2 regions of the Leptolyngbya sp. CCNP1308 genome follow, and region 1 is predicted to be linked to the other one. Evidence: predicted binding sites of a transcription regulator. Region 1 holds the regulator's gene; the other holds the start of a gene.
What was found. The regulator HrcA, encoded in region 1, represses chaperone genes, less so after heat shock. The targets are predictions, from matches to a motif close to ANTTAGCACTCNNNANTNNNGAGTGCTAANT.
Positions count from the first base shown of each region.

Region 2: groL (chaperonin GroEL) is a predicted target of HrcA. The motif match lies at 3,650-3,680, and genes of this name have one in related genera.

Region 1 covers NZ_JAYGIH010000073.1:363,913-369,585, reverse strand. The annotation lists gene hemH (ferrochelatase) at 1-1,139, shown strand, start outside; gene VB780_RS18425 (DUF4126 domain-containing protein) at 1,136-1,693, opposite strand; gene hrcA (heat-inducible transcriptional repressor HrcA) at 1,734-2,831, opposite strand; gene VB780_RS18415 (2Fe-2S iron-sulfur cluster-binding protein) at 2,927-3,412, opposite strand; gene VB780_RS18410 (hypothetical protein) at 3,500-4,297, opposite strand; gene VB780_RS18405 (LysR family transcriptional regulator) at 4,513-5,544, shown strand; gene VB780_RS18400 (Crp/Fnr family transcriptional regulator) at 5,570-5,673, opposite strand, start outside.
Region 2 covers NZ_JAYGIH010000073.1:40,032-45,704, reverse strand. The annotation lists gene VB780_RS16915 (adenine phosphoribosyltransferase) at 69-581, opposite strand; gene corA (magnesium/cobalt transporter CorA) at 614-1,840, opposite strand; gene groL (chaperonin GroEL) at 1,939-3,621, opposite strand; gene VB780_RS16900 (cysteine hydrolase family protein) at 3,759-4,325, opposite strand; gene VB780_RS16895 (sensory rhodopsin transducer) at 4,672-5,046, shown strand; gene VB780_RS16890 (NAD(P)/FAD-dependent oxidoreductase) at 5,084-5,673, opposite strand, start outside.

The DNA of each region.
Region 1 (5,673 bases):
TAAATCTGGGGGGGCCAGAGCAGCCCGATGATGTGCGCCCCTTTTTGTTCAACCTGTTTGCCGATCCAGAAATTATTCGCCTGCCCTTTCCCTGGCTGCAGCGTCCCCTGGCCTGGTTGATCTCTAGCTCGCGGGCCAAACAGTCCCAGGCCAACTACCAGCAGATTGGCGGTGGCTCGCCCCTGCGCCGCATCACCGAAGAGCAGGCCGACGCCCTCAAGCAGGTGCTGGCCGATCAGGGTACCGAGGCCAATATCTACATCGGCATGCGCTACTGGTACCCCTTCACCGAAGAGGCCGTCGCCCAAATCAAGCGCGACGGGGTCGAAAAGCTGGTGGTGCTGCCCCTGTATCCCCAGTTTTCGATCAGCACCAGCGGCTCCAGCTTTCGCCTGCTAGAGCGGCTGTGGCTCGAAGATCCGGCTCTCCAGCGCATTGTCTACACCGCTATTCCCTCCTGGTACGATCGCCCCGGCTACAGTGAGGCCATGGCCGATCTGATCGCCCAAGAACTCGACAAGCTGGAACACCCCGACCAAGCCCACATTTTCTTTAGCGCCCACGGGGTGCCCGTCAGCTACGTCGAAGAAGCCGGCGACCCCTATCAGCGCGAGATCGAGCACTGCACCGAGCTGATTATGAAGTCGCTCAATCGCCCCAACCCCCACACCCTGGCCTACCAGAGCCGGGTGGGGCCAGTGGAGTGGCTCCAGCCCTATACCGAAGATGCGATCGCGCAGCTCGCCCAGCAGGGGGTCAAAAACCTGGTGGTCGTCCCCATCAGCTTTGTCTCCGAGCACATTGAGACCCTGCAAGAGATCGACATCGAGTACCGCGAAATCGCCGAGGAAGCCGGTATTCACGGGTTTCACCGCGTGCCCGCCCTCAACACCCATCCGCGCTTTATCGCCGATATGGCCGATATGGTCACCGAGGCGCTAGAGGCTCCCCGCCAGCTCTTCTCCGATGTGGTGCAGCCCGACAAAAAAGTCAAAATCTACCCCCAAGAGCGATCGGCCTGGGGGCTCACCCCCGTTGCCGAGGTGTGGAACGGGCGGCTGGCTATGGTGGGCTTCTTGGCCCTGCTGCTAGAGCTGGTCAGTGGGCACGGCCCGCTGCATTTTGTCGGTATTCTCTAGGGCCGCGATCGCCGGGGCCAGTGCTGCCACAGGTACGAAGTGCGAATCACTAGCCACAGCAGCAGCAGCGCAATAATGCCCCCCTGGTTGGGGGCATCAAAGGCCAGTACGGCCAGCACAATGCACAGCCCGTCAACCACAAAAAAGCTCCACAGGGGCGGGCGACGGGGGCGAAAAAACAGCCCCATCTGCAACAGCTGAATTACCAGAGCCAGTAGGGCGCTGATCAGTCCAATCAGCGGATAGATCCAACCCTCTAGGCCAAAGGTGCGGGCCACCCCCAGCCCCGCCAGAGCGCCGACCCCAGGGCTTAATATCAGCTCCAACCCCTGAAAAAACCGCTGGCTGTAACGGCTCTTAGAAAGCATCAGCTCCGCCATCGACCAGCTCACCAGTACCCCGAGCACCAGGGCTGGAGGCAGCCGCGACAGCAGCGGTACATTTGACCATAGTTGAGGGCCAGACATCAGGCCAATCAGCAGCAGCGGCAGCGCTAGCCGCAGCCCCGTCGCCGCCGCGATCGACAAGATAGCCAGTAGTTCTGTAATAATCACGGCGCTTGCTCCCCGGTCTGGGCTGCTCCCAGGGATATCCCTATTCGCTTAGGGCAGTGGATAGATAATCGGCTGCCGCCTTAACCACGGCCACGGCATTCTCGTAGACCATACGGGTTGGTCCTAGCACCCCCACACTGCCAACGGAGGTATCGTGGCGGGTGTAGTTAGACACCACCAGGGCACAGCCCTGCATGGGCTCTAGCGGGTTTTCAGCTCCAATCCACACTTTAACGTCTACGCCCTTCAGGGTTTGGGTGGCCACGGGAGGGGTGGCAAAAAACAACGGCCACAGCTGTGACTGGTCTTCTTCTAGCAGGCGCACAATCGCCTGAATGCGCTGAGCATCGCAGAACTCGGGCTGGCGCAGCACCTCAGCCAGGCCGCTAACCACCAGCTGGGGTGTCTCGGCGGCCTGCGATCGCTGCGCCAAATCTCCCAGCGCCTGGCACAGCAGTACGCCATAATGCTCAAACTCGGCGTCAAGATCGCCCCAATTGAGGGCAGTCACATCGGCCAGGGGCCGCCCCCGCAGGTGGTGGGTCAAAAAGTTAGACAAGATCTCCAGATCTCGGCGACCGGGTTCGGCAGCAGCCTTTGACGTGGCCGAGTCCAGCACCGCTGGCAGCTGTACCACCACCGATTGGGTCGCCAATGAGTCGAGCAGCACCACCATCAACACCTGGCCTCCCTCCACCACCACCAGCTGAATGTGGCGAATCAGCACCGTATTGGCCTGGGGCACGGTCACAAGGGCCAGGTAACCGCTAATCTGGGCCAAAATCTGGGTGGCCTCCTTCAGCAGCGATTCTAGGCTGCGGCCCATCCAGTCCAGCTCTTCTGACAGCGCCGCATCCACCCGGCGACCCACCCGAGCCGATGGCGACATCAACCGGTCTACATAGAGTCGATAGCCAAAGTCAGAGGGCACGCGCCCTGACGAGGTATGGGGCTGATAGAGCAGCCCATATTTCTCCAGCAGGCCCATGGTGTTGCGCACGGTAGCTGGGCTCACCCGCAGGTTATATTCCTGAGCTAAGGCCCGTGACCCGACCGGCTCTGCCGTGGCAATGTAGTGACGAATGGTGGCCTGAAGCACCTGCTCATGGCGAGCACTCAGAGAAGGGGCAGGGTCCATAGGGGGGTTGGTATAAAACTCAACTACGGCATTGCCTTACCATAACAGATGTTTTCTGGGGTTCGGCATCGCTATCTCTGACCACTGGCCCCCGCCTACAGATCCTTACTCTGGCTAAAGAACTCACCCACCCTAAAGCTAGCGGTGCTCTCGAGCTGGGCCATCGTCGATCGCGTAATCAGTTTGCCCTGCTCCACTAGCACCTCCCCCGTAATCGGGTGCAGCAGATCTTGGTCAGCCCGGCGGCCAATCAGTGCTTCAATGTCTTGGAGAGAATTGACGTACATCCCCGGCGGTAGCTCGACCACCACGCCATTACTCACTACCCGTGCCTGGCAGGCCAACCGCGAATTGGGCTTGCAGGAGGTAATCACCTCTAGGGTGCGCTGCTCACGGCGGTTGATCGGGGTCAGAGCCTCCATGCCCGACTGCACATAGATGTGACAGGTGGCGCACATGCCGCGCCCGCCGCACTCCTTCAGCACATCGAGATCTTTATTCAGCAGCACCGACAGCAGGTTGCCGTTAGTTTCAACGGAGGTTTCTTGGGCAATGGGCTCTAGGCGGACGGTTTTGGCCATGGATTGCAACGGGGGTTAAGGAATAGGGGAAATAGCCGAGCGGGTAGCGGTGGCCCTGGAAGCCAGGCCTGCCTAGGCTGCGCCTAGCTAGGCTCTGGGCGGAGGGCCTAGCAAAAGCAACTGCTCTTGAGGGGTAAGGGTTTGACCCGCAACCAGAGTTTGAAAATTGCGGATAGTTCGGCCGCCGCGCCCTAGGAAGGCCGTCACCCAGTCTTTGACCCACTGGTGCTGTTCTGCCGTCAGCGATATCTCGCTATTGGCAGCAACAGTAAAGTGACCATCTTTTTGAACCTCAAACTGTTCTAGCCAGGGGTGGGCCGGGCGAGATTGCTTCCAGGTGTTGATCACCATGGTTGTTCCCAGGTATTGGGTGGCACCCTCACTGAGGTGGTTGAGGCTCTCAATCACCTCACGGCAGCTTGGCGTTAGAGTACCCCGATTGGAGGCGGCTGGCTCAGCCTGAGGAGCCTCGGCGGCAGGGATCTCGGCGGCGCCAACGGAGCTGCCGAGGGTGACGCAGCCAGCCAGCAGCCGAAAGGTCGGCACTGCATTGTGGGGGGCCTCTACCAGAGTGGCCTTGAGCTGACCAATGGCCGTGCGATAGTCGGTCAGGGGCATTTGGTCGTTGATCAGCACCAGCAAAATCAGGCCCTGATCGAGCTTGTAGATATGGGCCAGCTGATGGGCAAAGCGAAAGGTAAAGGTGTCGAAATGGGCCGGGGTAGTTTCGACCACCTGCTGAATACCCTGGGCGAGGGCATCCTGCTGCTGCGAGTTGAGGCTAATGTCTGGCCCAAAGAAGAAGGGGCGGTTACGTCCGTCAATCAGCGCCATCCCAGAGATGCCGGGTAAATTCAGGACATTCTGGATCACCTGACGTTTCATAAATCCTTTGGGGTCTCGCTCTAAATTTTGGTGTTGAGTGTCCCGAACCAAGTAATCTAGGGATGGCAGACTTAATTACAGCACCAGTCGTAAGGGGCATGAGCTTGGGTCATTAGTTTACCCAGGGCTGGTGCGGCGGCACCACGGGGAGCGGCCTGTATTACTATCATGATTTATTGGCAGCCCAGGCTTATCGTACATTAGGGTTAATGCCCATGTCTGACCTTCCCTTTACCCTCGACCAGCTGCGCATTCTCAAGGCCATTGCAGCGGAGGGCAGCTTCAAACGAGCGGCAGACAGTCTGTATGTGTCTCAGCCGGCGGTCAGCCTTCAGGTGCAAAACCTAGAGCGCCAGCTAGATGTACCACTGTTTGATCGGGGAGGGCGACGGGCACAGCTCACCGAAGCTGGGCATTTGCTGCTGAGCTATGGCGATCGCATCCTGAGTCTATGCCAAGAAACCTGCCGTGCCATTGAAGATCTGCAAAATTTGCAGGGGGGCACCCTGATCATCGGCGCGAGTCAAACCACCGGCACCTACTTACTCCCCCGAATGATTGGCCTGTTTCGGCAAAAATATGCCGATGTTGCGGTGCAGCTCCATGTGCATTCCACCCGCCGCACCGCCTGGAGTGTGGCCAACGGCCAGGTAGACCTAGCGATTATTGGGGGCGAACTCCCTCCTGAACTACAGGACTCTCTACAAAGGGTGCCCTATGCCGAAGACGAACTCGCACTGATTATGCCGATGTATCACCCGTTGGCAAGCCAGGCGGTGATTCAGCGGGAAGACCTCTACAAGCTGCACTTCATCGCCCTCGACTCGCAGTCGACCATTCGCAAAGTGATTGACCAGGTGCTGACCCGCTGCGGCATCGAAACCCGCCGCCTCAAAATTGAGATGGAGCTCAACTCCATTGAGGCGATTAAAACCGCCGTGCAGTCTGGGCTGGGGGTGGCCTTTGTGTCGAACTCCGCGATCGAAAAAGAGTTGCAGATGGGGGTGTTGCATCGGGCCAAGATTGACGCCGTGGTCGTCAACCGGACTCTGTCGGTGATCTTTAACCCCAATCGCTACCGATCTAAGGCTGCTGCCGCCTTTACAACCGAGATTTTGCCGCAGTTTACTAACCTGCCCCTTAACTTTAAGCCTGCCGGCGCCGAAAAAAATGGGGCCGAAAAGAACGGCGTTAAGCCCGCAACGCCTGCTACTCCACCGGCAGAACCCCTTAACCTCAGTCCCTAGAAGGCGCTTGCCTAAGGACTAGCAGCTATGCCTCTCGGATGGTGGCAGGGTCAGCTGGAATCGCAATCAAACCGTCTTTATAGATATGAATTAGCTTGCGCTGGCGCAGTTTGCCCATGAGCCGGGTGA
Region 2 (5,673 bases), 320 kb from region 1:
GTTTGCCCCTATGGAAGGGCTAATCTGCTGCATTGAGACAGCCTTCTACTTTGTCCCCTTACCTAGAATCAATACTGCAACAGGACGGTGACCGGCACATCCGGGAGCTTGGTGCGGCCCTCTAGACCGACTAGCTCAATGACAAAGCCATATCCGGCTACGGTGCAGCCAGTTTGCTCGACCAGCTGGGCGGTGGCCGCAGCGGTGCCCCCGGTGGCAATCAGATCGTCAATAATTAGCACTCGGCTGCCCGGCGGAAAGGCGTCTTGGTGCAGTTCGAGGGTGTCGTTGCCGTATTCCAGCGCGTAGCTGGCGGTGTGCACAGCAGCGGGCAGCTTGCCGGGCTTGCGGACAGGGGCAAAGCCAATGCCCATTTTGTAGGCGAGGGGCACGCCAAAGATAAAGCCTCGCGACTCGATGCCCACGATGTAGTGGGGACGATAATCGGCTACCCGTTCGGCAAAGGCGTCAATGCTGTACTGCATAGCGTCGGGACTGCTTAGCAGTGGCGTAATGTCGCGAAACAGAATGCCGGGCTTGGGAAAGTCGGGAATTTCGCGGATGTGGGCTTTGAGATCCATTGCGGCTGCGGGTTAAGGGCGTTGTTATGGTATCAGCGTTTTGTGGTCGAAAAGTTATCGAACCAGCCGCGTTTCCAGAAGAAGTAAATTTGTAGGGCCGCAATTAACGCCATGACGGCCAGACACATGATGTAACCCCAGTACCACCCCAGCTCTGGCATGTTGAAGGGCGACTTTTCGGTGTCAAAGTTCATGCCGTAGATGCCAGCGATGAACGTGAGGGGAATAAAGATGGAGGAGATTACTGTCAGCAGCTTCATGACTTCGTTCATGCGGTTGTTGATGGAGGAGAGGTAGACATCCATCAGGCTGGAGGCGATTTCGCGGTAGTTTTCGATGATATCGACGACTTGCACAATGTGGTCGTAGACATCTTGCAGGTAGACGCGCACCTCCTGGCTGATCAAGTTGTCACTGTCGCGAATCAGGCCGTTGATCACGCTGCGCTGGGGCCAGATGTAGCGCCGCAGCTTCATCAGCGCCCGGCGCATGCGGTGAATTTTTTTGATGGTGGCATTGGTGGGGTTGGCCACCACTTCTTCTTCAAGATCTTCGAGGGTTTCGCCAATCACCTCTAGCACTGGAAAGAAGCTATCGACGATGGTATCCATTAGGGCGTAGGCCAGGTAGTCGGCCCCCTGGGTGCGAATGGTGCCGGTGCCGCGTCGAATGCGATCGCGCACCGGATTAAACGAGTCCCACTCGGGCTCTTCTTGAAATGTAACCAGAAAGCCATTGCCCATGACAAAGCTCACCTGCTCACTGCCTACCCCAGAGCCGGTTTTTTTGGGCTGCACCATCTGCATGATGATCAAAATCTTGTCGTCGTAAAAGTCGATTTTGGGACGGTGGGGCACATTGACAATATCTTCGAGCATGAGGGGGTGGAGGCCAAAGGTCTGGCCAATTTGCAGCAGGGTGTTTTCGCTGCCCAGCCCTCGGGCATCGAGCCAGGTAACGCTTTCGGGCTTGCCTAGAGCTTCGCACTCGATCGGATGGTCGATGGTGGTGGTACGCACAGCATCTGGGCCATAGTCCATTAAATGCAGTTCGGTGGGCAGGGCGTCACCCGGTATGTTGAGGGTGCCGGGGAGGGTGCCGGGGGTCGAATAGTTGAAGTCAATCAGCTTCTTTCTGCCCTCGTGGGGCGAGGTCTTGAAGGTGTTAGCCACTGCCGCCCTCAGCGTCTCGGCGTCAACTGGCCGATCGGCTGGGCCTAGGGAAGGGCTGGCCCCTGGGTTTGGTGTGCGGCGCGCCATGGTTCTAACTCCCAAAAGTTCCACCTCATAAAGCATAGGGGCACAGCCGTGACTGTGCCCCTAAGGGTTAAGCATTTTCAAAGACGACTGGGGGCAGACTACATCATGCCCATGCCACCCATGCCGCCCATGCCGCCCATACCACCCATGCCGCCCATGCCACCCATGCCGCCCATGCCGGGATCCCCAGCGGGAGCCGGAGGCTCAGGAATTTCGGCCACTAGGGCTTCGGTAGTGAGCACCAGTCCCGCAATGGAGGCCGCATCTTGCAGCCCAGAGCGCACAACCTTGGCGGGGTCGATGATGCCCGCCTGAATAAGGTCTTCGTAGGTGCCGGTGAGGGCGTTGTAGCCCATGGGGAAGTCCATGGCCTTAACCTTCTCGACGATGACCGAGCCTTGCTGGCCGGAGTTGTCGGCGATCTGGCGCAGGGGTGCCTCAAGCGCCCGCTGCACGATATTTACGCCGATCGCTTCCTCGGCGGTGAGGGAGTCTTTCAGCGATTCCAGCTTAGCGGCCAGGTGCAGCAGGGTAGCGCCGCCGCCGGGGACGATACCTTCTTCTACCGCCGCCTTGGTGGCGCTGAGAGCGTCTTCGATCCGCAGCTTGCGGTCTTTGAGCTCGGTTTCGGTGGCGGCCCCGACTTTGATCACGGCAACGCCGCCCGCCAGCTTGGCCAGGCGCTCTCCGAGCTTTTCTTTGTCGTAGTCAGAGTCGGTGACGGCCAGCTCTTTACGAATTTGAGCGATGCGCTTGTCGATGTCGGCTTTGTTGCCCGCATCGGACACCAGGGTGGTGGTGTCTTTGGTGATGGTGGCTTTGACGGCCAGGCCGAGCATGGACAGGTCGGCGGTGTCGAGGCTGAGGCCCACTTCCTCAGAGATTACCTGGCCGCCGGTGAGTACCGCGATGTCTTGCAGCATGGCCTTGCGGCGATCGCCAAAGCTGGGCGCTTTCACCGCCGCTACATTCAGCACGCCACGGGCCTTGTTGACCACCAGGGTAGCCAGGGCCTCGCCCTCGATGTCTTCGGCAATGATCAGCAGGGGCGCACCCTCGCGGGCTACCTTCTCAAGCACCGACACCAGATCTTGAATGGAGCTGATCTTTTTGTCGGTGATCAGCACGCGGGCGTTGTCGAGCTCGGTCACCATGCGCTCTTGGTCGGTGACGAAATAGGGGGAAATGTAGCCGCGATCGAACTGCATCCCCTCAACCACATCCAGCTCGGTGTAGAGAGACTTCGATTCTTCTACGGTGATGACACCGTCTTTGGTCACCTTATCCATGGCTTCGGCAATCATGGTGCCGATTTCTTCGTCACTGCCAGCGGAGACGGTGGCCACCTGGGCAATGGTGGCATTGCCCTCTACGGGCTTGGCCACAGCGGCAATTTCTTTCACCATCAGACTCACGGCTTTGTCAATGCCGCGGCGCAGGCTGACGGGGTTGGTGCCCGCCGCTACGTTCTTCAGACCTTCTTTCACCATGGCCTGGGCCAGCACGGTGGCGGTGGTGGTGCCATCGCCCGCCAGGTCTTTGGTCTTAGAGGCCACCTCTTGCATGAGGCGAGCGCCCAGGTTTTCAAAGGGGTCTTCTAGCTCGATCTCTTTGGCAATGGTGATGCCGTCGTTGACAATCTGGGGTGCCCCGTACTTTTTCTCCAGTACGACGTTGCGCCCCCTGGGGCCGAGGGTAATTTTAACGGCGTCGGCTAAGGCGTTGACGCCTTTTTCGAGGGCCTGCCGTGAGGCCTCATCAAAGGAAACTCGTTTTGCCATGTCCTGTCTTTCAGCTCTCCAGAGACAAACTTAGCACTCGCTATGCCAGAGTGCTAACCTCGCTAGAGTATCGCTGTGGGAGACAGTCGGTAAGTCGCAATAACCGATCCTCCACGACAGAAAGTTATGCCAGGGAGTTACGCCAGGGAGCGCAAAACTTGCTCGGTAGTTTGTACTGTACAAAATTCGCCGTGCAGGCTGGCCAAGGCGATCGCATGCATAGCCTCGGCAGCATAGTGGGTGCCGTCGTGGCCGCGCCGCTCAAAGGTAGCAGTGGCGTCAGTCACTAGAGTGACCTCAAACCCTAAGTTTGCGGCCATGCGCACCGAGGTCGAGACGCAGTGATCGGTGGTCAACCCCGCCACCACCAGCGCCGTAATGCCCTGCGCTCTGAGGTATGGCTCTAGTCCGGTGCCGATAAAGGCGCTGTTGACGGTTTTAGTGAATTCCATTTCGCCGGGGAGGGGCCGGGCCTCGGTTTTGTAGGCGTTGCCGGGCAACTCGGGCCGCAGGGGCGAGTGGGGCATAACCGAACAGTGGCGCATGTGAACGATGGACAGGCTGCGATCGCGCCACTCAGCCAGCAGACGGGCAATGTTAGCCTCGGATTGGGGGTTGTTGCGCTGCCCCCAGACAGGGTCATCTAACCCTTTTTGCACGTCAATCACCAGTAAGGCGGGCACCAGTAGAGCGGGTGGGTGCATGGTCAATTCCCTTGGCGACACAGTTGACTGACTCAGCACGGGGGGAAAGGCTTGGGCCTTAGGCATCAACCTGGTGCCCGATCGCGCTCAGCGTATTTACCCCTCACACCGCCCTGCGTCTGCGCAAAATCATACTCGGGGCGCAGTTCGACATACCAGCATTCTCTATCGTTAAGCCGTTTTAACAGAACGGTGGCCACGCAGAACTCGAAAATCTTGGCGCTGTCCGCCGGTGTCATCATCACCTACAAACTGGAACGTGGTTCCTGCGATAGACGCGTGGGTTGGGCAAACTGGCTAAGCTCCTGAGGATCAAGCCAAATAACTGAACTACAGGAGCCCTCATATGGCACCCCCCATCGGCAAAACCTACTGGGCGATCGCAGAAGGCTATATCCCCCCCGATGATACCGAGCGATCGCCAGAGTTGGTCAGCCATGAAACCGCCTGCCTGCTCAACACCTCCGACCAGGATGCCCAGGTAAAAATCACGCTGTACTTTAGCGATCGCGAACCCGTCGGCCCCTATCACATCACCGTTGCGGCCCGCCGTACCAACCATGTGCGGTTCGACCATCTGCGCGACCCTGAACCCGTCCCCCGAGGCACCGAATACGCCAGCACGGTCGAGTCAGATATACCAATTGTGGTGCAGCACACCCGACTCGATTCTCGTCGGGCCGACATCGCGCTGCTCAGCACCATTGCCTACGCGGGGTGATGCTGGTTCAGTCCAAACCCGGCTAATGGCGCGATGCTTATGCCGTAGTTGCCAGGGCTGCGGCCATGGCTTGCCCCGCTAGCCAGCCCGTAGTCCAGGCGTTTTGAAAGTTGAACCCGCCTGTAATGCCGTCAATGTTGAGAATTTCGCCCGCTAGGTAGAGCCCTGGGCAGCGACGGCTCTCCAGAGTTTTGAAATTGACCTCGGGTAGGGGAATGCCGCCGCAGGTGACAAATTCGTCTTTGAAAACGCCTTTGCCGGCGATCGCATAGTCTCCCCGCGTCAACTCCGTCACCAGCGTTTGCATCTGCCCCTTAGACAGGTCGGCCCAGTTTAGCTGGGTGCTCACCTTGGCCCGGTGCTGAACCAAATACTGCCACAGCCGCCGCGACAGTTCTGGAAACGGCGAAAACGCTGCCACCTGCCGCTTGCCCTGCTCTTGCTTGAGGCTGGTTAGCTTTTGCCGCACCTGGTCTTGCTTGAGCGTCGGTAGCCAGTTCACCGTCAGCGTCGCTCGGTAGCGCTGACGGTGCAATCCCACCGCCCCGTAGGCCGAGAGTTTGAGCACCGCCGGGCCGCTCATACCCCAGTGGGTAATCAGCAGCGGGCCACTCTGGGTGAGCATTG